DNA from 2 places in the Caldibacillus sp. 210928-DFI.2.18 genome. Region 1 is predicted to be linked to the other one. Evidence: a T-box and tRNA genes for the amino acid it is inferred to sense, from the RefSeq annotation. Region 1 holds a T-box; the other holds one or more tRNA genes.

Region 1 (13,729 bases):
ATTACATTAAATATAATAATCAAAATCCCCCGTCGGAATACAAGACGATATTTATAATTGGCAAAATATTTTATCACGATCAAATTGATTATGATTGTGACTGAATATCCGATAACGGTAGCATAAATCGCCCCGAACGTTTGAAATCGCTCAATCATCGGTGTATTTAAAATAAGTTTAAACAAAAGCCCTAACAACAAGCTGAACACCGTAAATTTTTGTTGATTTAACCCTTGTAAAATCGCCGCGGTTACGGAAAATAGGGCAAAAAGGATGGCAACCGGTGCATATATCATTAAAATTTTGGTACCGAATGGATCCGGCTTATAAAAGAATGTATAAAACGGTTCGGCCAAAATAGAAATTCCAATCGATGCAGGCAATGTTAAAAACAATAACACTTGAAACGTTTGATTCATTTGTGATTTCAATTGCTTTTCACGATGATTAACAAACGCATCGGTAATCGATGGGACAAGCGAAACGGAAAAAGCGGTCGCCAGTGATACAGGGATAATGACAATTTTATGTGAATTTACGTTTAAAGCTGCAAGACTTGCATCAGCAATTTTTGCCAAACCGATATTTGCCATTGCCTGATTATGGATTAACTGATCGACTAATTGAAATAAGGAATTCGCAATCCCAACGACAACAAACGGAATTGCCGAAATAAAAATCTCTTTATAAATCTCTTTTAGCGATATTTGAATAGTTCCCTTATCTTTTCGTAACAATTCATCCAAATACGGTTTTCGCTTATACCAATACCATAGTAAAACAATTAAACTGCCGATCGCACCAACAAAGGCTGCAAATGTCGCCACTTGGACCGCGGTAACAACAGAACCATGAAATACTTTTAAAACGACAAGTGCCCCGATTAAAAGAAATGCAACCCGAACAATTTGCTCAACGACTTGTGACACAGCAGACGGTCCCATGGATTGATGTCCTTGAAAGAAACCACGTATAAGACTCATAAACGGGACAATGATTAATGCAAAGCTGACTGTCCGAATAACTGACACAACATCATCAGACTTTATTATTTGATCTTTATCTGCAATGATAATATCAGCAAATGTCGGAGCCAATAAATAAAGAATGATAAATGAAGCTAAGCCTGTCAAAAGCATGACAACCAAGCCTGACTTAAATAATTTCCGCCCAACACCATACTCTTCCAAGGCATTGTATTTGGAAATAAACTTGGAAACAGCTAAAGGAATGCCCGCCGTCGCAATACTAATAAAAATCGTATACGGTACATATCCGTAATTATAGAGTGCATTACCATTATCTCCAACCAATGCAAAAAAAGGAATTATGTATATTAAGCCAAGAAATTTTGAAATATATGTACCAAGGGTCAGAATAAACGTACCCCGCATAAATTTTGAACCCATACAATCCCAACCTAACAGTTTTTCTCTTTTAATAATATTATCTGCTCAACATTATGACAAATTTTTACGTTAAAATACACTAATCTAGTTTACATGTTTTTATATTGAATTGACAATTTACTTTTATATTTTTTGCGAACTTTTTAGGGATGAAGCAGATTGAACTACTTTTTATTTTTTTGCCAAATTTCAGGTGATTTGTTGTTGAATTTTTACCTTCCGTTGTTGAATTTGAGGAATCTGCTGATGAATTCGATAGGTTGCTGTTGATTATAGGTGCCCTGCTGTTGAATTTTTCATTTTTACTATTGAATTAAGGCATGTTTGCTGTTGATTTTTCTCTTTTTACTGGTGAATTAGATGGGGGGACTGTTGAATAAATTAAGATATCTTACGGTTGAATTCGGCAGCGGTACTGTCAAATCGCCATGGGAACTGCTGATTTCACCCGCTTAGGTCGACGCTCACTCATCTATTCCGTAAAAAACTAGAATCCACTTTCTTTCCGATGTCCCCTTTTATATAATGAATGAAGTTAATAACCTGATTATGGAAAGGTGATTGTTTTGAATATAGACGTAATCGTAATAGGTGGCGGTCCGAGTGGATTGATGGCGGCAATTGCAGCAGGAGAAACAGGGGCGAACGTGTTGCTTGTCGATAAAGGTGATAAACTCGGTCGAAAGCTTGCTATTTCCGGTGGCGGGCGCTGCAATGTAACAAACCGTCTTCCGATTGATGAAATTGTTAAACATATTCCCGGGAACGGTCGCTTTCTTTACAGTGCCTTCTCTATTTTTAACAATGAGGACATTATAAAATTTTTTGATAACTTAGGTGTAAAGCTGAAAGAAGAGGATCACGGACGGATGTTTCCGGTCACAAACGATGCGAAATCAGTCGTCAATGCATTACTGAACCGATTGAAAGAACTTGGCGTAACGATTAGAACAAATAACCCTGTTGCGGATATCAATTATGAAGACGGTCATGTGGCAGAAGTTATTTTAAAAAATGGTGAAAAAATAAAGGCCCGCTCTGTCGTTGTTGCGGTCGGCGGTAAATCGGTCCCTCACACCGGTTCTACAGGTGACGGATATCCTTGGGCGGAAAAAGCCGGACATACAGTAACTGAACTCTACCCGACAGAAGTTCCTTTACTTTCGGATGAACCTTTTATAAAAAATCGTACATTACAAGGATTATCGCTTCGAAATGTAGCTTTATCGGTATTAAATCCAAAAGGAAAACCGATTATCACCCATCAAATGGATATGATTTTTACCCATTTCGGTATTTCCGGACCGGCTGTTTTACGGTGCAGCCAATTTGTCGTTAAAGCAATGAAAAAATGGAATCTGTCACATGTAACCATGAAACTGGACACAATTGTTGACCGGACCGAAGAAGAAATTTTTCAGGAAATTGTTTCTCATGTAAAAGAAGAACCGAAAAAAGCGGTCAAAAATGCTCTGAAAGGTCTTTTACCGGAACGTTACCTTTTATTTTTATTGGAGCAAGCAGAAATTGACCAAGACCAGCCGATGAACACCATTGCAAAAGAGAAGCTCCGAAAGCTCGCTCAACTTTGTAGGGATTTCCGCTTTACTGTTAACGGTACCTTACCTTTAGAAAAAGCCTTTGTAACAGGCGGTGGAATTTCTATAAAAGAAGTCGAGCCAAAGACACTTGCATCAAAAAAAATGAACGGACTTTATTTTTGCGGGGAAATTTTGGATATTCACGGCTACACAGGGGGATATAATATTACGTCGGCTCTTGTCACCGGAAGACTTGCAGGCTTAAATGCGGCAAAATTTGCTTTAAAACTGGAAAACGAGTAAAAAACCAGGAGCACTGTGTTCCTGGTTTTTTTCAACTCATTTCCGATAAATAACCATCGCCGAAAAACAATAGATTTGATCTTCATCATCTTCTTCATACATTGCCGCAACATGATATTTAATATCTATTAGCTGATCTTCATCAAGTTTTCCTAAAAAATTATTCATTTCATGTTCCAAGTCTTTTTCATGTTCATAATCGAATACCTTTACCTTGACCATTTTCCTTTAACTCCTTTTTTACAGTATAGGAAAATATAAAAATATTGGTGAAAAAGTAGACTAAGTTTTATTGTCCGGATTTACAAGAGAAGTTCCGACAACAAACAAAGCTCTTTCACTTTTCTTATTATCATCATGGCCAAGTTATCCGAATTTTATAACATTTTATTAAAAAATTTTATGAATTTTGCTCATTCCATTCTAATTCACCGGTCCACTCAAGCATTCCGCCAATCATATTGACGACTTTATAGCCATGGCCTTCTAAAAATCCACACACTTGACCGCTCCGATTTCCCGAACGGCAAATGAAAATATATTCTTTATCTTTGTCAAGCTCTGTCATTCGTTCCGGAATTTGCATCATTGGGATATGTTTCGCACCCGGAACCATTCCTTCTGCTATTTCTTCTGGTTCACGAACGTCAATGATGTGCAGCTTTTCCCCTTTTTCTATTTTTACTTCAAGTTCTTCAGGCGTAATGACCTTCATCTTCCATCATCCTTTGTAAAAAATATCATGCGTTCATTTTAGCATAATAGATTCAGTAACGAGGATTAGTTTGACTTGGTTAATTAGTGATGAAATGCATGAATCTTTTATTAAAACAAAATTAGCGACGAGAAAGGGTATCGTCTTCAAAAAAATGGGTGGTTTTCGGCTCAAAACGACGACGAGAACAGGGCTCGTCGCCAAAAAATAGCGGTTTTCACCAAAAAATGGTGACGAGATTCGCCCTCGTCGCCAAAAAATAGCGGTTTTCACCAAAAAACGGTGACGAGAAATTAGTCTCGTCGCCAAAAAATAGCGGTTTTCACCGAAAAATGGTGACGAGAATGGATCTCGTCGTCAAAATTAAGCGGTTTTCACCAAAAAATGGTGACGAGATTGAGTCTCGTCGCCAAAATAGAGCAGTTTTCACCTCAAATTGGTGACGAGATTGGGTTTCGTCGCCAAAATAGAGCAGTTTTCACCTCAAATTGGTGACGAGATCGAGGCTCGTCGTCAAAAATGAGACTTTTCCACCTCAAAATGGTGACGAGATTCGCCCTCGTCGTCAAAAACAAGCAGTTCTCACTCAAAAATGGTGACGAGAACGGGTCTCGTCGTCAAAAAAGGTCACCCGTAAAAGATGACCTTCTTTCAAAATTAATTTGCCACAATATTTACCAATTTTCCCGGTACGACAATCACTTTACGGATTGTTTTCCCGGCCAATTGGGCTTGAATGGCTTCATCCGCTTTTGCCAATTCTTCCAATTGCTCCTTACTGCTATCCACCGGCACCATTTTCTTAGCCCGAACTTTGCCGTTCACTTGAATAACAATTTCGATTTCATTATCAACTAATTTACTTTCGTCAAAAGTCGGCCAAGTCGAAAAAGTAATCGATTCATGATGCCCTAATTTTGACCATAGCTCCTCAGCGATATGCGGGCAAACCGGTGATAACAATTGCAAAAATCCTTCCGCAAATTTTCGCGGTACTTCCCCAACTTTATAGGCCTCATTGATAAATACCATTAATTGGGAAATTGCTGTGTTAAAACGAAGGCCTTCATAATCCTCCGTCACTTTCTTCACGGTACGGTGATATGTTTTTTCCAATTCATCGCCAACTTTGTCGACAATCTTATCAGAAAGCGTGCCATCCTCGTTAACAAAGAGACGCCAAATCCGGTCCAAGAACCGGCGCGAACCGTCAAGTCCGGTTGTTGACCAAGGTGCGGATGCTTCCAGCGGTCCCATGAACATTTCATACAAGCGCAATGTATCGGCTCCGTGGCTTTCCACAATTTCATCCGGGTTTACAACATTGCCTTTCGATTTACTCATTTTTTCATGATTTTCACCGAGGATCATCCCTTGGTTAACCAATTTTTGGAATGGTTCCTTCGTAGGGACTACCCCAATATCGTATAGTACTTTATGCCAGAACCGGGCATATAGCAAGTGTAGGACTGCATGTTCAGCTCCACCGATGTACAAATCAACCGGCAACCAATATTTCAATTTTTCCGGATCTGCGATAAATTGATCATTGTTCGGATCGATGTAGCGGAGATAATACCAGCAGCTACCGGCCCACTGTGGCATTGTATTTGTTTCCCGACGTCCTTTTTTGCCTGTCACCGGATCAATGACTTCCAACCAGTCTGTCGCATTGGCAAGCGGTGATTCCCCGGTTCCGGACGGTTTAATTTCTTTCATTTCCGGTAAAAGCAGCGGCAATTCTTCTTCCGGAACAGTTGTCATGGTACCGTCTTCCCAATGAATAATCGGAATCGGTTCACCCCAATAGCGTTGACGGCTGAACAACCAGTCACGCAATTTGTATTGAACTTTTTTCTGCCCGATGCCTTTTTCTTCTACCCAAGCAATCATTTTTGCAATGGCATCTTGTTTATTCAAACCATCAAGAAATCCGGAATTTACATGCACGCCGTCACCGGTATACGCTTCTTTTTGAATATCCCCGCCGGCAACAACTTCACGGATCGGCAAATCAAATTTTTTCGCAAATTCATAGTCACGTTCATCATGTGCCGGTACCGCCATAATTGCCCCGGTACCATAAGTGGCCAGCACATAATCGGCAATCCAGATGGGCATTTTTTCACCGCTTGCCGGATTCACTGCATAAGCGCCGGTAAATACACCCGTTTTTTCTTTTGCCAAATCCGTCCGCTCCAAGTCAGATTTTGTTTGGACTTCTTTAAGGTACGCTTCAACTGCATCCTTTTGTTCAGCTGTCGTAATTTTCTCGACTAAACCATGTTCTGGAGCCAAAACCGCATACGTGGCACCGAACAAAGTATCCGGACGTGTTGTGAAGACGGTGAAAGTATCGTCGTGACCGTCAATTTGGAAGTTAATTTCTGCACCCTCTGAACGGCCAATCCAGTTCCGTTGCATTTCTTTGATACTTTCGGACCAGTCCAATTCATCCAAATCTTCCAATAGACGATCGGCATATTCAGTAATCTTTAACATCCATTGTTTCATCGGTTTCCGAATTACCGGGTGGCCTCCGCGTTCACTTTTCCCATCGATGACTTCTTCGTTGGCAAGAACTGTTCCAAGCGCCGGACACCAGTTAACCGGCACTTCATCAATATAAGCCAGCCCTTTTTCATACAATTTGATAAAAATCCATTGGGTCCATTTGTAATAATTCGGATCGGTTGTATTCACTTCCCGCTCCCAATCATAGGAAAAACCTAGATCGTTTAATTGTTTCTTAAATGTTTGAATATTTTTTTCAGTAAATTCAGCCGGATCATTACCTGTATCAATTGCATATTGTTCGGCAGGTAATCCGAACGCATCCCAGCCCATTGGATGAAGAACATTATAGCCTTGCATTCTTTTCATACGTGCAGTAATATCAACCGCCGTAAAACTTTTCGGATGTCCGACGTGAAGACCTGCCCCTGATGGATAAGGAAACATTCCCATTGCAAAAAATTTCGGTTTACCTTTGTCTTCGGTTGTTCGAAATGTATGATGTTCTTGCCAATAGTTTTGCCATTTCTTCTCGATTTGTCTATGGTTGAAACTCACTGAAATTGCCTCCTTTAACTTTTTCAATTATCCTCCATTTTGACCAATAGCTTTCTTTTCAAAACATTCACAAATAAAAATCCCCCCATCCCAAAACTGATTTGGGACGAGAGGATTGTCTCCCGCGGTACCACCCAATTTAATATATATCAGCATATAATGCCGAAATATATTCACTTGATTAGCCCGTAACGTGGGTCGAGCCGGCAAATATTACTCAATTCATATTTGCAACTCAGAGGCGAGTTCATGTTGCTGATGACTAACTCCCACCGACCGTTAGCTCTCTTTGAACAACAGCGGACATTACTACTCCTCGTCACCGTTTTTATCCAGTTAGTATGGCAATATTATAGTGAAAAATTTGGAAAAAAGCAAGCAAAGTTCGAGGAATTTCGATAATTCACCCCGCTCATTAACAATCAACAGGGGCCATCTATCTCTCACTTAGTAAAAATGAATCGGACATTTGCAAAATTGCTCTTTTCCTTCCCCTTATTATCCCGAGTTTTGAGACTGAAGTTTGATTTGTCGTTAAACTCGGGATAAACTTACATTGCCATGCTATCGGGATTAAACTTTGTCAGTGGTAGGTGACTGAGAACATAGTTTTTAAAAGCTTATCTGGTCGAAACGAATTGATAGTTAAAGTCAATTTCAAAACCGAGATCTTCCAACATTCGTAAATCGGCTGAATCTGCTTGACCTTCTGTAGTTAAATAGTCGCCAACAAAAATTGAATTGGCCGGATATAACCCGAGCGGTTGCAGACTGCGTAGATTTACTTCTCGACCGCCTGCAATCCGAATTTCTTTTGAAGGATTGACAAACCGCATCATCGCTAATACTTTTAAACAATACCGGGGATTTAATTCCTTTGTTCCTTCCAAAGGGGTCCCGCTTATGGCATTTAAGAAATTTACTGGAATGGAATCAGCATCTAAAGCTTTTAAACTGAAAGCCATATCAACGACGTCTTCTTTCTTTTCTTTCATACCAACAATAATTCCTGAGCATGGAGAGATTCCCGCCTGTTTTACCCTTTCAACAGTATGTATCCGATCTTGATAGGTGTGGGAAGTGGTAATTTCGGGATGATGTCTTTCTGATGTGTTTATATTATGGTTATAACGATCAACTCCGGCTTCCTTCAGTTTTACCGCTTGTTCCGGTTTTAAAATACCTAAGCATGTACAAATCGTTAACGGATATCGCTCCTTTATCTCCTTGACAGCTGCAGCAACGGTTTCAATTTCGCGATTACTTGGTCCTCTCCCACTTGCAACAATACAATACGTACCTATTTTCATATCATAAGCTTGTTTCGCACCGGCTAAGATTTCTTCTTTTGATAACATCGTATATTTTTCAATCGGTGCTTTGGAAATGCTTGATTGCGAACAGTAGCTGCAATTTTCCGGACAAATACCTGATTTGACATTTTTTATTTTATTTAACTTCACTTTATTTCCATAATAATGGCGACGAATGATATATGCACCGTGAAGAAGTTCCAGTAATTGTTTATCAGGTGTTAGTAATATTGTTAATGCCTCTTCATATGTTATTTCCTTGCCATTTAGTACTTCATATGCCAGTTCTTTCCAATCCACAAAATTTCCTCCTTTTCCCCTTGTTTCTCTGTCAAAGCTATGCACCTAATTTCAATTTTTTGAATTGGCCTTTTGAAAGGATGGAAACCCGCATGCGATGAGCAAAGATTCCGGCAACTACTGCAAGAATAATGTCTTTAGGAAGCGGCGGCAACATCCAAAGCCATGCCAATCCATATGAAAATCCGTCCGGTGCATCTGCCCAAAATTTATAAGCGAAATACATCCAGTTCGTCCCGAATAAATAATTAATCGCAGTGGCAACTAATGATGCAAAAACATACCATGATACAGTTTTTTTCTTTTCAATAATTTTTCCGCCCACGTAAGCAGCCAAAATGAAAGAAAGTATAAAGCCAAAGGTTGGGCTGAGAAGTGAACCAAATCCACCGCTAAAACGGGCAAAAACCGGTAATCCGACAAGTCCCATAAATGCATAAACACTTGTCGTAATCGCACCTAGGCGACTCCCTAGTATTAAACCGGATAACACGGCAAAAAATGTTTGTAAAGTGATCGGCACCCCACCTACTACCGCAAAGGGAATAATGGATGTAATATTTGCCCCGATTGCAATTAAAACAACAAACATACTAACCAATGTGATTTCAATAGTTTTCATTCGCGTTACCTCCTTTAAACAGTTGATATTTTAAAAATAATGAATAAGGAGGTATTTGTCAACTTATTTTTAGTATTAGTTAACATATTTTAAAAATAATTTTTAGTTCGCCTAGTTCAACAATGTTACCCGGATTTAACAGTACAGGAGCGATTTCAATAGTGACATCACGATATTTCAACAACAAGATTCCCAATTCAATAAAACTACCTATGAATTCAACAGTAACCCCCGCCAATTCAACAGTAAAAGGAGAAAATTCAACAGTAGATAGACGGGAATTCAACAGTAAATAGAAAAAATTCAACAGTGCCATACCAAAATTTCAACCGCAAAAAATCGCTGCCCGAAATGAGGCAGCGATTCAGTGAAGACAGCTTTACACAACTTTTGTCTGAAATTTTTTGTCCAAACCTTTATCATAAAAAATCGTCGTAAACATTGAAATAACGTACAGAAAAAATAAAATAATAATGAGGATAGACATCCCAAAATGATCGACAAGAATACCACCTAAAATTGGTCCGACCATCCTTCCTGCGGTTGCAGCACTGTTAATAATACCTTGGTAAAATCCTTCTTTCCCTTTTGGTGCCAATTGATCTGCGATAGTCGGAATGGCCGGCCAAACGAGCATCTCTCCACAAGTCAAAATAATCATTGCAGACATAAAACCGCTGAAATCGTGAGAAACGGCAACAACACCAAAGGAAACCAAGAATATGAAAGTGCCGATGATAATTTGTATTTTTAATGATCGGGCAAACTTTTTCACAAATACGGCCAATAGCGGTTGTGCCAAAACAATTAATGCACCGTTCACTGTCCATAGAAGGCTGTATTGCTCAAGGGAAATATGAATTTCTTGGGTGTACGTTGCAATTGTTGTTTGCCATTGAACATAGGCTATCCAGCAAAGCGCATAACCAATAGAAAGAATAAGTAAGGCACGCATATTCCGTCTATAATGATGTACATTTTCACCTTGAATTTTTATGGAGGAGATTCCACTGACAGCCTCATCGGAAATATTTCGGTAAGACATAAATGCAATGATAAAAAAGATAAGGTATAAGACCATATTGGAAATAAAAATTAAATCAAAAGAAATAGATGCAATAAAGCCTCCCATTGCGGAACCGATAGCAACACCGATATTTGCCGCCACATACATCGCATTAAATGCTTTTCTACCCCCATCTTTCCATGCTGCACCGGCTAAAGCGTAAATGGAAGGGTTGACGATCCCGGAGCCCAAGCCGATAAAAACAAGTAAAACCGCATAACTTGGCCAATCATGTGAAAATGTTAGAGCAATTAATGCGGCCAGTGTAATTCCGGCACCGGTAATAATGGCCTTAAAACCACCAATTTTATCAAACAAATAACCGCCTAACAAATTCCCAATGACCGAAGCTGCCGCATTTAACATTAAAACAAAACCTGCCAAAGATAACGATTTTCCTAAATAGTCGTGTAAATAAATGGTATTTAACGGCCATAAAAAAGAGCCTCCGGTAGTGTTGATCAAATGACCAATAAAAATAAACCAAAACGGACGAGGCATGAAAAACACTCCTTATAAAGTTTCATCCGTGGGATCATTCTCCCGCGGATAGTTAGTTGAACCAATCGGACCTTTATGGACATCTCAAAATCTTGAGGTGAGGTCACACTGCTCAATAAGGTGGGATAAGAATTTTTTTAACAATATATTTAAGTTCACAAATTATTGTAGGAGTTTTTTTATAAACATGCAAAGAAAAGTTTTTGTGCAATAATATTTCTTTTTACATCAAATCATAAATATATTCAAAATCATTTTACGGTGACTGCCGAACCTTCAGGCGTTGGCAGAGCCGCAAGAGCACTTATACTTAATTCTTAAAATTTCCCTCTACGTCGAAATCGCTTCTTTGCTGGAAATTTATACATTCTTAACGTACAAAAAAGGGTACCTAGAGGAATAAAGAAAATAATTCCTCATTCCAGGCACCCTCAAGTTCATTAATGATGGTCGAGCAATGTCATTTCATTTTGCAAAGATTGGATTTGTAATCTCATCCGATGAAGACGGTCTCTTTGCACGGCATTGGCACTCCTGTACACGGCCATTAGTTCATTATATTGGTCTTCCAGCCTTTGTTGTGCCTCACGATATTCCTGATCATGAAAGTGCCCTTGTTTTGAACCGTCAATTAACTGTTCTTGTGCAAATTCAACCGTTTGCTGACATTGGTAAAGAAAATCCTCCATAGACTTTCTTGTTGTCATCCACGCTCCTCCTCAATACCATCATTCATGTCCTTTCACATTTATTTTCCTCGTTTCATTGTAAATGTTGTCTCTCAATTAATGGGAAAATTGTCAAACACGATTTTTCCTTTAAGAACATGCAAGATATGAATAGGGATGATAAAATGAAAGTTATGGAATAAGTTAGTCATAAAAAACGCTCCTTATAAAGTGAAACTTCCATCAGTAGGGATTTGATGGTTAGTTAACCAATCAGACGCATGCGGGCATTTTCTTTGTAAACTATAATCTTGAGGGTGGGTCTTGACTCGCCGTTAAGATGCGATAAAACTGAAAGGAAGTTACGTTACGCAATGAATCCATTTCCGTATACAAATGATCATAAACGATACCATACTTGGAATTATCATCTAAGAAACCATTTTGGCCATAAAGTTTTTAAAATTTCGTTGGACGGCGGGTTCGATTGTCCAAACCGGGATGGCACGGTCGCCTATGGGGGCTGTACGTTCTGCAGTGCGGCCGGATCCGGTGATTTTGCCGGTAATCGAGTTGAACCGATTGAGGTCCAATTTCAGTCAATAAAAGAAAAAATGCATCAAAAATGGAAAGACGGAAAATATATCGCTTATTTCCAAGCTTTCACCAATACACATGCCCCCGTTGATGTTTTACGGGAAAAATATGAGACGGCACTCAAGCAAGACGGTGTTGTCGGTTTATCGATTGCAACAAGACCGGACTGCCTTCCCGATGACGTCGTCGAATATTTAGCTGAGTTAAATGAACGGACCTATCTTTGGGTTGAATTAGGTTTACAAACGGTCCACGAGCAAACAGCCAAACTCATTAATCGCGCCCATGATTTTCAAACCTATGTAGATGGTGTTGAAAAATTGCGCAAACACCATATTCGCATTTGCAGTCATATTATTAACGGGCTGCCAATGGAGACACCGGAAATGATGATGGAAACCGCAAAAGCAGTCGCAGCTCTTGATGTTCAAGGAATTAAAATCCACTTGCTCCATTTATTAAAAGGAACTCCAATGGTAAAACAATATGAAAAAGGAATGTTGAAATTTTTAACCTTTGATGATTATGTCAATCTTGTTTGCGACCAATTAGAAATTTTACCCTCGGAAATGATTGTTCATCGGATTACCGGTGATGGTCCGATTGATTTAATGATTGGTCCGATGTGGAGTGTAAACAAATGGGAAGTGCTGAATGCGATTGATGCCGAATTGGAACGGAGAAACAGTTATCAAGGGAAGTTTTATCATGCACCTGTTGATCAGGAAGTGCATAGGGTATGAAGTTAGAAAAAATCTTGCCCTATTCACATTCTTTGTTGGAAAAAGCGGCTACGACGGGTGATGTTGTTGTTGACGCCACGGTTGGTAACGGCAATGACACAATTTTCCTAGCCAAATTGGTCGGGCCGACGGGAATGGTTTTTGGCTTTGATATTCAGCAGGAAGCGATTGAGCGGACGAAGGAGAAATTGGCAAATAATGGTTTGCACGATTCGGTTATTCTGTTCCAAACCGGCCATGAAAATTTGCTGGATTGCATTCCGGATTTATACCACGGGAAAATTAAAGCGGCCATTTTTAATCTTGGTTACTTACCAAATGGTGATCATTCAATCGTTACAAAACCGGAAACAACAATTACAGCCACTGAACAGCTGTTAGAAATAATGGATGTGGAAGGGATTATTGTCCTTGTGATCTACCAAGGCCATTCGGAAGGGAAAATTGAGAAGGAAGCTTTACTTCAGTTTGTAACAAATCTTGATCAACAAAAAGCACATGTATTACTTTATCAATTTTTAAATCAAAAAAATGACCCGCCATTTATTGTTGCAATTGAAAAACGGTAAGGGTGAAGTAAAAACCTTTTGGGAAGTAGCCAAAAGGTTTTTCTTTACTGTCTGATAGTGAGCACTCAAAAAGCTAATTGAATATTTTCCGTGTCGCTAAATGGCCATTCGTCCTGTATCTACGTTAAAAAAAACATTTTTCATCCTCTGTAGTGTAGCCCGCTACATGGGACCTTGAGAATTTTATCACAAAATCTATTCAGTACCAATCAAAGCATCTCATCCGCAATCAACGCATATGACTTTAGCTTATCTTGAAAGTCATAAGTGATTGAAACGAGCATGATTTCATCTGTTTGGTAAAGTTCAC
Region 2 (11,448 bases), on a different contig from region 1:
CCTATTGTGCGGCGTCTCTTAAACTATCCTGTATGTGCTTAGGGATTTCTTTGTTATATTTATAGTATATTTTATGTTCCAAGCTAGCCCAGAAATCCATTGCAATCGTTCGAATTTGGATTTCAACATAAACATGTTCCATTCGGTCAGACATAAAAATCGGAATTTTCACGATGAGATGTAGGCTGCGGTAGCCGTTTGCCTTTGGATTCTTGATATAATCTTTTATTTGAACAACTTCTACATCTTTTTGATTTTTTAACATATCTCCAATTTTATAAATATCTTCTGTAAAAGAACAAATAATACGAACGCCGGCGATATCTCGAATATTTTCTTTAATATCTGTTAACGAAGAGGTACAACCTTTTTTAATCATTTTATTTATGATGCTTTGCGGTGATTTAATCCGGGACGTCACATGTTCAATCGGATTATATTCATGGATGAGTTCGAACTCTTCCTGTAAAATTTCTACTTTTGTTTCAATCTCTTTTAAGGCAAAACGATATTGTAATAAAAAACGAGTTATCTCCTGTTGTAATTCTTTTAAATTTGGTATATTTTGTATCATTTTTCTTCTGATCCTTTCAAGTCCAATTCTTCTTTCAAATTATATCATATAGGAAATTATGTATCGAAAGTTATCGTTATTTAAAAATATCCAATTCATCTGCTTTCAGGTAGTGTATAATATTCTTACAAAATAGTAGTAAATAGAATTTAGTAGTTTTGTGACGGAACACAGCTGAAGTGTGGACAAATGCGTATTTCCAAAAACAAATAATATAGAAGGTGATCTGATGAAAATAGGAATGAGAAAACCTAGCTTGAAAAAAAGAGTTGCAGCCAGAACGAGTATAAAAAGGCAACTCGTTCATCGTGCAGGTTTAAAAATGCCAAGAGGTTATGGCTGGCTACGCAACCCGAAAAAATATACCTATAACAAAGTGTATCATAGAACCACTTTTGATATATTTAAGTTATTGAAAAAGCTTTTTAAGTAATGGTTGGGTAAAGGGTTAGATTCTTCTAACGAGAAAACCACGGACTTTGCGGTAGGCTTGGTCAGTGCACCCAAACAATAATAATCGGCAAAAAAATGAATGAAAGCAAAGTTGTCCAAAGAATCGTCTTTGTGACAATTTGAGGTGATGCATAAAATTTTTGGGCCAGTATTCCTGCATTGACAGCGACAGGCATGCAGGATAAAACAAATAAAACCGAATGTAAAATACCGTCTATTTTTAAAAGAAACAAGCAAAGTAAGGAAATGATTGGCGCGATAATCATTCGGATGCCCATCCCGGTCCAAAAAGTAACCTGTTCTTTATTTTTAATGGATGAAGTTTTTACATTCATCATTTGCATTCCCAAAATAGCCAAAACAATCGGTGAATATGCAGCTGAAATCATAGAAACTCCTGTATCAATGGGTTCAGGTAAATGAATTTGAAACGACCGTAATAAAAGTGCAAGCAATGAAGCGTAAATAGCCGGTAAGGAAAAAACAGATTTGATCGCTTCCTTTATACGAAAATGTGAGCGGGCTGCAAAATAGATTCCAATTGTATTAACAATCACCATTTGCAAAACAATATAAACGGTGGCTTTGTCCAAACCGGCTTGACCAAAAGCAAGAAGAATCAAAGGGATTCCATAATTCACACTGTTGGTAAACGCGGAGATAAGTGTCAAACTGGCCGTATCACTGGAAGAAAGCTTAAATAGTTTTCCAAATCCATTTGAAACAGCCCAAAGGAATAAAAGGCTTAACAAGGAATAAGCTAATGTCAAATATACATCATGGTACGAAACGTCTGCTTTCATTAATCTCTCGAATATTAACACCGGCGTTAAATAATAGAGTACAAGCGTCAAGAAAGGTGCAATTTCCACTTGTTTATAACGGAATAGCAATGCCCCGCAATCACCGAGAGTGACAAAGGAACAATGACTTGAAAAAGTGTTGTAAAAATTTCGTGTATCATAAAAAATCCCTTTCCTATCGTTATTAATTCGAATCTTGATGAAAAAATATATTTCGATAGTTTTACTTGATAAATACATATATTTCGCTATTTCTATATAAAAATCCTTCTAAGTTTAGATGGTGATTTTTCATCTACAGTTTCTCAACATATTTTTTAAATATAATGCTGAATTGGAGGAAGTGCTTCCTTTGAAAAAATTTGTCATTACGATCAGTCTTGTAATGGTCATCGGATTATTACTTGGAATTTTCTTTTATAATCAAACGCCTAATCAAGCTTTACCGGATATCGATCCACAACCGGAGGAACAAAGCATAGATGAAACACCAACACAACCTGAACCGATTCAAGGAATTTATGTCAATGAACAAATCGGATACTCCCTGCAGAATGACCGGCTTCAAATTACTTTTGATAAAGGGAAAAATTGGATCACCGTCCCTATAGAAAAAGATCAATTGTTTGCCGGCGAATATAATGGGAACAAACAGGAATTGATTGATCATAGTTATCTATTGACAGAAAATCGGACTGCCTTTTTATATGCCGAAGAACCGAGTTGGGATAACGAAACGATCCGTATCCTATTTACACTCGATCAAGGGAAAACTTGGATGAACTCGGTCGTTACCGAACATTACATGGGTGTACGTTTCCGAAAAGTAGGTTTTGTTGATGATCAATTCGGGTATATTATCATATCCGGCGGGCGGACGATGTCACAAGAAGGTTCCAATGTGTTCTTAACATTTGACGGCGGCCAAAGTTGGCAGGAAACGAATAATTCGGGCGTTAGTCGACTTATTGCAGACGGGGGCTTTGTTGATGCAAAGATCGGTTTTCTGTCTTTTGGGACGATAAATCCGGAAGCACCGGAATTATACGTAACTCAAGATGGCGGAAATACTTGGAAACAAGCAACGGTAAATATTCCATCCGAGTACGACAAAATTTTTGTGCAAGCAGAGACACCGTTTATAGAAGATGATCATTTAGCAGTTTTTGTGAATCAAGGTCCGAATGGCGACTATAAAGGTGGTTTAGTGAAGGGAAAATTTATTTCCACAGACAAAGGAAATACATGGGCGTTTTCAATGGAGGTGTCCCCGGATGAAGCAAACAAGTAAAAAAATGAACCTAATCGAGGGCTGGATACTGTTTATCTTGTCTATTGGGATTTTTTTCTTGCAAATAGGTTTTTTATTCTTTCATGAGCGACTACAATTTGAATATATAGATAATCGACTTTTTTATGTACTTAACATGATATTTGTTATTTGTTTATTTATTGCCATACTGCAACTTTTGAACTTAGAGAAAAAATGGAAGGTTTTTGGGGCAGTCGTTGTTTTAATATTTATGATTCCCAATATTACGATGATTTCCCAGACGAATAAGGAGATAAAGAATATTATCAGTGTTTCGCCAAACTTTCAACATGTCCTGTCTTTAAAAGAAAATACGAAGACCGGGGAAACATATTACTACCGCTCCTATTTTGGTATTTTGGGACGACCGAAAGAAAAACTGCCCTATCAAACGAACGGCAGGTTTAAAGTGGATTGGTTAACAGATGATATTGCAGCAGTAACCTATAAGGCAAAGGACAAAACTGTACATCAATATATTGGTACATATGGCGATCGTGGAACCGGCATATCTTATTATTATGTTGCAGCCCAAATTTATGGTGTTTGGCAAGGGAAAAATGCCAGAATTACGAATGAAACAGAAGGTCTGTCTGTCACGGTAAATGGAAGGACAGAAATTTATAAATGGGATCAAGTCGTCCAGTTCGGAACATTGGCGATTGTGTTAATGAAAAATAACGAAGCGGTTTGGACGATTGCCTTAAATAAAGACTTCAATGTTGAAGCTGCAGAAAAGGGAGAAACACCAGGTACCATCCTTTTGTACAAAGCAACGATGGGAAAAACGGAACCTATTCTCTTAAAGCGAATAAGTAGTTCCATGTAATTAAGAATAATATAAAGCATGAAATAAACGATTTTTATACGATAGCATTTGTAACATAGGGGGAGAATTACTTTGCGGTCAGTATTAACAAAGGTAAAAAAAGTCGTTAGCTATATCATTATTATTTTATCGTTTATTACAGGAATCGCTGCGACGGGGGTAGCCGAATGGGATCATCCCTTTATAAGTATTTTTATATATTTATTACTTGGCGGATTACCTTTTACAATCGGAATCATTATGCTTTACGGATTGAAAAAAGTAAAGGAAACTACGTGGGAAAAATTTCGTTTTTATACGGGAATTTCTTTTTTAGCACCAATTCTATTAAAAATTATTGTATATTTCAATGATAAAAACACAAACAGGATTTCTACCCCAACTGATATTTACATTACCAATTATCAAGATTTTATCGGTTTAATTATCATTTTTACCGGATTTTATGCGTTTTGTCTGTTTATAGTGATTTATATCGTTGGGTTTAAGGTTGAAAAGGAATTGTATATTTCACTGGTCGTAGCTTTTTTGATTAGTGCCGGATTATCGATTTATGGAAAGAATGATTATTATGCGATTAGGGAAGAAGGATTGTTTTTATCATCAAAGGAGGAACAAATTGCCATCCCGTGGGAAGACGTAGAAAGCGTCCGAATCGAAGCAGCCCTTGTTTCGGATATTGGGAAATATTCTTCACAGGATTTTGAATGGGAGTTTATTTTTTATTTAAAGGAGCATGAGCCGGTGAAATTTAGCGGATTTGGATACGATGAGCCCAGTCTGACATACTCCCACCAAATTAAGAATGTTATTATGGAAAATAAAATATCTATGTCTATTGATTCCATAAGTGAAAAAGAATGGGAATTTTTGGAAGTGGACATGGAAGATGATGAAATAAAACCGGACGACTTTTATAAATTGTTTCAATATAATCCGGAAACAAATGAATACTATGATATAAACTATTAAAAACATAGAATTATAGCATGTGAATGGATCTAGTACTTCACATGCTTTGTTTACATTCGTGATAAATTTTGCGCAAAACCATTTACGTCCTAATTAGCCTATATGTTTAAAAAGTAAGGTTAAGTAGTTAAAATGAGAAATTTGAATTTACGTCCAAATTATCATTATATGTTTAAAAAGTATTAAAACATATTTTTTCAAACTAATGTATAATTGAAAAGGGCATCGGTGAAATTTTGATTTATCGTTTAAAAAATATACAATAATAATGTGAAAGCAGTCACAATTATGATCAAATTTTCAAAAAACGATGTGCTCAATACAAATCGTAATTATAGTAGGTGAGAAAATGTCTTTATCATTCCCAGATTTTATAACAATGATTACTAGTAATCCGATTATGCTTGTGACAGTTCTTTTGACATTAGGTGTCGTTCTTGTAAACGGGTGGACGGATGCCCCAAATGCAATCGCTACATGTGTTTCAACACGTTGCATGAGTGTTCGTCAGGCGATTATTATGGCAGCCTTAATGAATTTTTTTGGTGTAACCGTAATGACTGTTTTTAATGCAACCGTTGCTGAAACGATTTATAATATGGTCGATTTTAGCGGTGATGCTCACAATAGTATTGTCGCTTTATGTGCAGCAATGGTAGCCATTGTTTTATGGGCTACGGGTGCTTGGTATTTTGGAATCCCAACCAGTGAGAGTCATGCATTAATTGCCGGTTTAACCGGTGCTGCCATTGCACTTCAGGGAGGTTTTGCAGGGGTCAATGGACATGAATGGATGAAGGTTATTTACGGGCTTGTGATTTCAACCGTAATGGGATTCGGACTTGGATTTTTTATTGTAAAAATAATCAATCGTTTATTTAAAAATGTTCCGTTAAGTAAATCAGCAAATTTTTTTCAATATGGAGAAATATTTGCCGGTGCCGGAATGGCTTTTATGCATGGTGCACAAGATGGTCAAAAATTTATTGGTGTTTTTCTATTTGGTGTTTTTCTCTCACAAGGTGTTACAGAAGCTACCGTGTTTACGATTCCATTATGGGTGATGTTAGTTATCAGTGTGGTCATCACATTAGGGACCAGCATCGGGGGTTATCGTATCATCAAATCGGTTGGAATGAGCATGGTGAAACTGCGAAAACATGAAGGATTTGCCTCAGACCTGGCCGGTGTCATTTCACTTTTAACTGCCTCTATTTTTGGTTTGCCCGTCAGTACTACTCATACAAAAACAACAGCTATTATGGGTGTCGGCGCCTCTAAGCGCATTAGAAATGTGAACTGGGATGTTGCAAAAGAAATGATATGGGCTTGGATTTTAACTTTCCCGGGATGTGGAATCATCGGATACTTAATGGCGATATTTTTTATGCAAATATTTTGAAAAAGGATTTATAAGCATCGAGGTTAAGAAAGTGACTGGGAGATCATACAGCAGATGTGTTCAACTCGATTCGCCTCGTAAAAAAGCGAAATATAAAAAAGCCAATACCTTGAGTGTTTCAAAGCATTGACTTTAGTAGTTTTCCAAAAATAAATGCGGATAGGGAGACTCGAACTCCCACGCCGGTTAAGGCATATGAACCTGAATCATACGTGTCTGCCAATTCCACCATATCCGCAAAATCAAAAATGAATCTAAAACATCACCGACAAAGACAGAAACAACGAACAAAAATTATTATATATCTAAGGGAAAAAAATTTCAAGTACCGAAAAATGCCAAATTGTCGGTCTCGCTTGTCCGTGTTGGGTCCGTTTCAATGTTTTCCTACGACCTTGAAAAATATTTTTCCTTCCAGAAAGATGATCGTCTTATCATTTTAATAAAAGGTTCCAAGGAAGAGACCGGGTACCCGATCCCTTGATTCAATTATATTATCGATTACTTTTTCGCATTGATAAGCCTTCTAAAACTTGAGGAAAATCTTTGTATGATGATAAATGAAAGTCGGCTTCTTCATTTTCATTTTGAAATAAACAAGTTGGAATATCCAATTCTTTTGCCGGTATAATGTCCAATGCCCGATCCCCAATAACGAGGTCAATTCCGTACTTGTCATGAACATAGGCATAGGATGCGACGTGGGGTTTGCGTGGAAAACCATCTTCCTCAGGGCAAACCATCTCTTGAAAGTAATGATCCATTTTCCAATATTTTAATAGACGTAAAGTAGATACTCTTGATCGGTGGGTAACAATGATATTTTTATCTGCCATTTTTAAAACATCTTCCACAAAAGGAAACGGTTTTTTGTCCTCATCTTTAAACTGTAAATCAATTTTTTGATATTCTTGTCGCTTGTCTTCGGAAATTCCGTAATGTTTGAAAGCTTGTTTGGAATCTTTTTTTAACCAGCGGATAAGTTCATCCTCATTGATTTGCTTTCCGGCGAGTTTTTGAAAAGAAGCCATTAATTTGGGGTATGTATCAAATAAAGTTCCGTCTAAATCCCATAAAATATTCACCGAGTTACCTCCGAGTTGATTGAAATAATGTTTTCCCATATGTTTATTGTAAGCAAATCCATAGTTTTCGACAAGTGGATGAGGAATGCCTGCATGGATATTGATTTTCCTTTGTTGAAATGAAGAAGCCGGATGCTTAAACGAAATCAGTGGAGGATAGCGCTTCCCCCACTGAAGTGCCCCTTTATTTCGATATAGCGTTAATGTTTGTTTTATTAATTATAAACGTGCTTAACAGGTCATTTTCCTTAATATGTTTTCCGGCTTCCAGATCAAAAATTTTCTTAACAGCTAATTCCGCAAATAGTCTTTGTCTTTGGGAGACAACGGCATCGAGAACACCTTGTTTGATCGCTTGTAAATTGACCGGATTGTCATCAAAACCGATAAATTTTTTATTTGAAATGTCGTGTTTTTCGGCATAAAGCATAGCGACTGTTCCAAAATCACTGTCAACCCCTGCAGCAAGGTCGAAACCACCGCATGTTTTAGCGATTTTCTCGAAATCCTTCACCCGCTCTTGATTATCGAAGAAACCGGATTGCTCACCAACAACTTTAATATTAGGGTATTTTGCTAAAACATCGTATACACCTTTCACCCGTAATTTTAAATTTTCCTGATTGATGTTGGTTGCACTCAAAATAACCTTACCACTTCCGCCAAGTTGTTTGGCAATCAAATTCGCTAAGTTTTTCCCTGCTTCATAATTGTCGGTACCGATAAAGCTAATTCGTTTACTGTTAGGGATATCTGCATCCACACAAATGGTTTTAATTTGCTCACGATACAAATCATCAATAACAGGTGCAAGGCTTTTTTGCTCGGAAGGTATGATAATTAAATAATCCAATCCTTCCTTTTTTACATCATTAATCATTTGAATTTGCTCCGACTTATCAAAGCGGTTCATAAATTTAGCGATAAAATGAAAACCGTATTTCTTCGCTGCTTTTTCTCCGTTTTGCTGGGCCCAGGTATTAATATGAAAAGAAACCCATTGTGTGGAAGAAACTTTGAATATTACAGTGAAGATCCATATCTTGCCGGAAAAATGGCTGCCGTGCTCATTCGCGGAATTCAATTCAATGGAATTTCCGCTTGTGTGAAGCATTTTGCCGTCAATAATCAGGAAGAAAGACGGATGGTCATTGACACAATTGTCGACGAGCGGACACTCCGAGAAATTTACTTAACAGCTTTTGAAATTGCTGTTAAAGAAGGAAAAACGAAAACGGTTATGTCTTCCTATAATATGTTAACTGGCACACATACGAATGAAAATATGCATTTAATGAGAGACATTCTCCGTGATGAATGGGGGTTTGATGGTGTCGTTGTAACTGACTGGGGTGGAAACAATGATCGTGTTGCTGGACTCCTAGCCGGCAATGAATTAGAAATGCCGACAACAGACGGTGAAACCGATAAAGAAATCGTTGAAGCAATAAAAAGCGGAAAAATTCAAGAAAAAGTGTTAGATGAATGTGTCGACCGCTTATTGGATCTTATTTTCACGACAGAAAAAGTATTTGAAAAGCCTCATATCAATTTTGACACGAAAGAACATCATCAAATGGCCCAAAAAGTGGCCGAAGAATCCATTATCCTATTAAAAAATGAAGGAAATATTTTACCATTAAAAAAAGATGCAAAAGTAGCCGTGATTGGTGATTTTGCAGAAGAGGCAAGGTATCAAGGAGCCGGTTCATCCATTGTCAATCCGACCATTTTAAATCATACATTGGATTGCCTTGATGAATCCAGTATTAAAGCTATTGGCTTCGAACCGGGTTTTGAACGATACGGGAAGAAGAATAAGAAAAAAATAGATAAGGCATGTGAACTGGCAAGTCGTGCCGATGTCGTTCTTTTATATATCGGATTAGATGAAGTGACAGAAGCTGAAGGATTAGATCGGGAAAATATGAAAATCCCGAAAAATCAGGTCGAATTATTACATGCTATATATGAGGTAAACCGAAATATTGTTGTTGTGCTTTCATGCGGTTCGGCTGTAGAAATGCCTTGGATTGATAGAGTGAAGGGGCTCGTCCACGGATATTTAAGTGGGCAAGCGGGGGCTAAGGCCGTCTTGAACGTACTAACCGGAAAAGTCAACCCATCCGGTAAATTAGCAGAAAGCTACCCAATCCGTTATGAAGATACCCCTTCCTATCATCACTTCCCGGGCAAGGAAGTAAGTGTCGAATATCGGGAAGGACCATACATTGGCTATCGTTATTATGATACAGCGAATATCCCGGTATTGTTCCCGTTTGGCTACGGGCTAAGTTATACAACGTTTGCGTATGCCGATCTTAAGGTAAGCCGCAAAGGAGTAACATTTAACATAACGAATACCGGAAATCACGCCGGATCAGAAATCGCTCAACTTTATGTCGGTTGCAAGTCTGAAGCAATTTTTAGACCAAAAAAGGAATTAAAAGGATTTAAGAAAGTTTATCTTCAACCGGGTGAAACAAAGGAAGTTACCATTTCCTTTGATGATAAAACATTTCGTTATTTTAACGTAAAAACTAACCAATGGGAAATTGAGGATGCTGAATATGAAATAATGATTGGTGCTTCAAGTTTGGATATAAGATTGAATGGAAATCTACATGTTGAAGGAACCGCAGCACCCGTACCGTATGAAAAAGAAAAACTGCCATCTTATTATTCTGGAAAAGTAAGGAATGTAAGTTTAGAAGAGTTTGAACATTTGATTGGCAGAAAAGTTCCTGATCCGAAATGGGACCGTTCAAAACCGCTTGGATACAATGACACGATTGCACAGTGCCAATATGCAAAAGGTGGTTTTGCAAGATTTGCCTTTCATCTTATAAAATTTGCCCATTGGTTTTTAAGAAAAATTGGAAAAAGAAGCACGGCCAATCTCATCATCATGTCTGTTTATCATATGCCATTTCGAGGGATTTCCAGAATGACCGGCGGCATGATTAACATGCCAATGCTCGATGGCCTTTTAATGATTGTAAACGGACATTTCTTTAAAGGACTAAATTATTTCTTAAAACAAAGAAAATTAATGTTAAAAGAAAAAAGTTCTTTAACCCATGAAACTGACGCAGTTAAGGAGATGTAATCATGGCGAGTGGTAAAATCAAACAAAATAAAATAGTTGCAGGAACGATTAATATATGGGTAAAATACAAAGAGAAACACCCGAATATTGCGCAGTTTCTTGTATTTTTTATGTTAAGTAACGGGGTAACAGTTTTACAATTTGTATTAATGCCTTTATTAAAAAGTTTTTTTGGGCAAACATCATTGGTTGACACAAATTTTCAAATTATGCAATTTGGGCACAATTTTGATGGTAGTCCTTATTATGTTTTTGACTATGCAGCGGGGTCCCTATCTAATGGTGGCGGTGGAGGTCTTGCTTATTTCCTTGCCGTTCAAATTACAATCGGTATTGCACAAGTCATAAACTTTTTTGCCCAAAGAAATATAACATTTAAGTCGAATAGTAATATTTGGAAAGCCGCTTTTTGGTATGTCGTTGCTTATATTTTAATAACTATCGGTGCTGCAGCAGCTCAAGGTTTCTACAAAGCGCCAATCTATAACTTACTCATGAATACATGGGGATGGGGCTCTGCTGGTGAAACGACTGCCGATATTATTACAATGCTCATTAACAGCGCAATTTCCTTCTGGGTATTTTTCCCGATCTTTAAAATTATTTTCAAAAATGAATCGGAAAAGTAGAAACCTAGGTTCAAAAAAAAGGTAGTGTGATAGATGAAATTATTATCAGTCGTTATTCCTTGTTATAATTCACAAGAATATATGAGAAATTGCATTGACTCCCTGTTGCCCGGGGGGGAGGATGTGGAATTGCTGATAGTAAATGACGGGTCCCGGGATCAAACAGCAGTAATTGCCAATGAATATGCAAAAAAATATCCAACCATTGTGAAAGCAATCCATCAAGAAAACGCCGGCCATGGTGGGGCTGTTAATACCGGTATTCGTCATGCTTCAGGTT

What was found. A T-box is a leader RNA that pairs with one kind of tRNA and senses whether it is charged. The one in region 1 lies ahead of leuS (leucine--tRNA ligase), so its partner is inferred to be a tRNA-Leu.
Region 2: it has a tRNA-Leu gene. The T-box ahead of leuS (leucine--tRNA ligase) is inferred to sense a tRNA for this amino acid. The anticodon was not compared.

Annotation. Positions count from the first base shown of each region.
Region 1 is NZ_JAJCHL010000014.1:36,119-49,847, reverse strand. It holds gene LIZ98_RS05205 (putative polysaccharide biosynthesis protein) at 1-1,409, opposite strand, end outside; gene LIZ98_RS05200 (BaiN/RdsA family NAD(P)/FAD-dependent oxidoreductase) at 1,976-3,253, shown strand; gene LIZ98_RS05195 (sporulation protein Cse60) at 3,290-3,475, opposite strand; gene LIZ98_RS05190 (rhodanese-like domain-containing protein) at 3,654-3,968, opposite strand; gene LIZ98_RS05185 (hypothetical protein) at 4,002-4,277, opposite strand; gene leuS (leucine--tRNA ligase) at 4,626-7,040, opposite strand; T-box leader at 7,140-7,372, opposite strand; gene bioB (biotin synthase BioB) at 7,661-8,653, opposite strand; gene LIZ98_RS05170 (biotin transporter BioY) at 8,691-9,275, opposite strand; gene LIZ98_RS05165 (hypothetical protein) at 9,355-9,591, opposite strand; gene LIZ98_RS05160 (MDR family MFS transporter) at 9,655-10,842, opposite strand; gene LIZ98_RS05155 (YtzC family protein) at 11,283-11,549, opposite strand; gene mnmL (tRNA modification radical SAM protein MnmL/YtqA) at 11,885-12,850, shown strand; gene mnmM (tRNA 5-(aminomethyl)-2-thiouridylate-methyltransferase MnmM) at 12,847-13,419, shown strand; gene LIZ98_RS05140 (LLM class flavin-dependent oxidoreductase) at 13,629-13,729, opposite strand, start outside.
Region 2 is NZ_JAJCHL010000087.1:1,296-12,743, reverse strand. It holds partial or broken gene LIZ98_RS14630 (GTP pyrophosphokinase) at 1-574, opposite strand, end outside; gene LIZ98_RS14625 (hypothetical protein) at 804-1,007, shown strand; gene LIZ98_RS14620 (AEC family transporter) at 1,069-1,920, opposite strand; gene LIZ98_RS14615 (WD40/YVTN/BNR-like repeat-containing protein) at 2,183-3,121, shown strand; gene LIZ98_RS14610 (hypothetical protein) at 3,105-3,971, shown strand; gene LIZ98_RS14605 (hypothetical protein) at 4,044-4,943, shown strand; gene LIZ98_RS14600 (inorganic phosphate transporter) at 5,293-6,345, shown strand; tRNA gene LIZ98_RS14595 (tRNA-Leu) at 6,500-6,583, opposite strand; gene LIZ98_RS14590 (HAD-IA family hydrolase) at 6,840-7,430, opposite strand; gene LIZ98_RS14585 (sugar ABC transporter substrate-binding protein) at 7,615-8,415, opposite strand; gene LIZ98_RS14580 (glycoside hydrolase family 3 C-terminal domain-containing protein) at 8,359-10,539, shown strand; gene LIZ98_RS14575 (hypothetical protein) at 10,542-11,168, shown strand; gene LIZ98_RS14570 (glycosyltransferase family 2 protein) at 11,202-11,448, shown strand, end outside.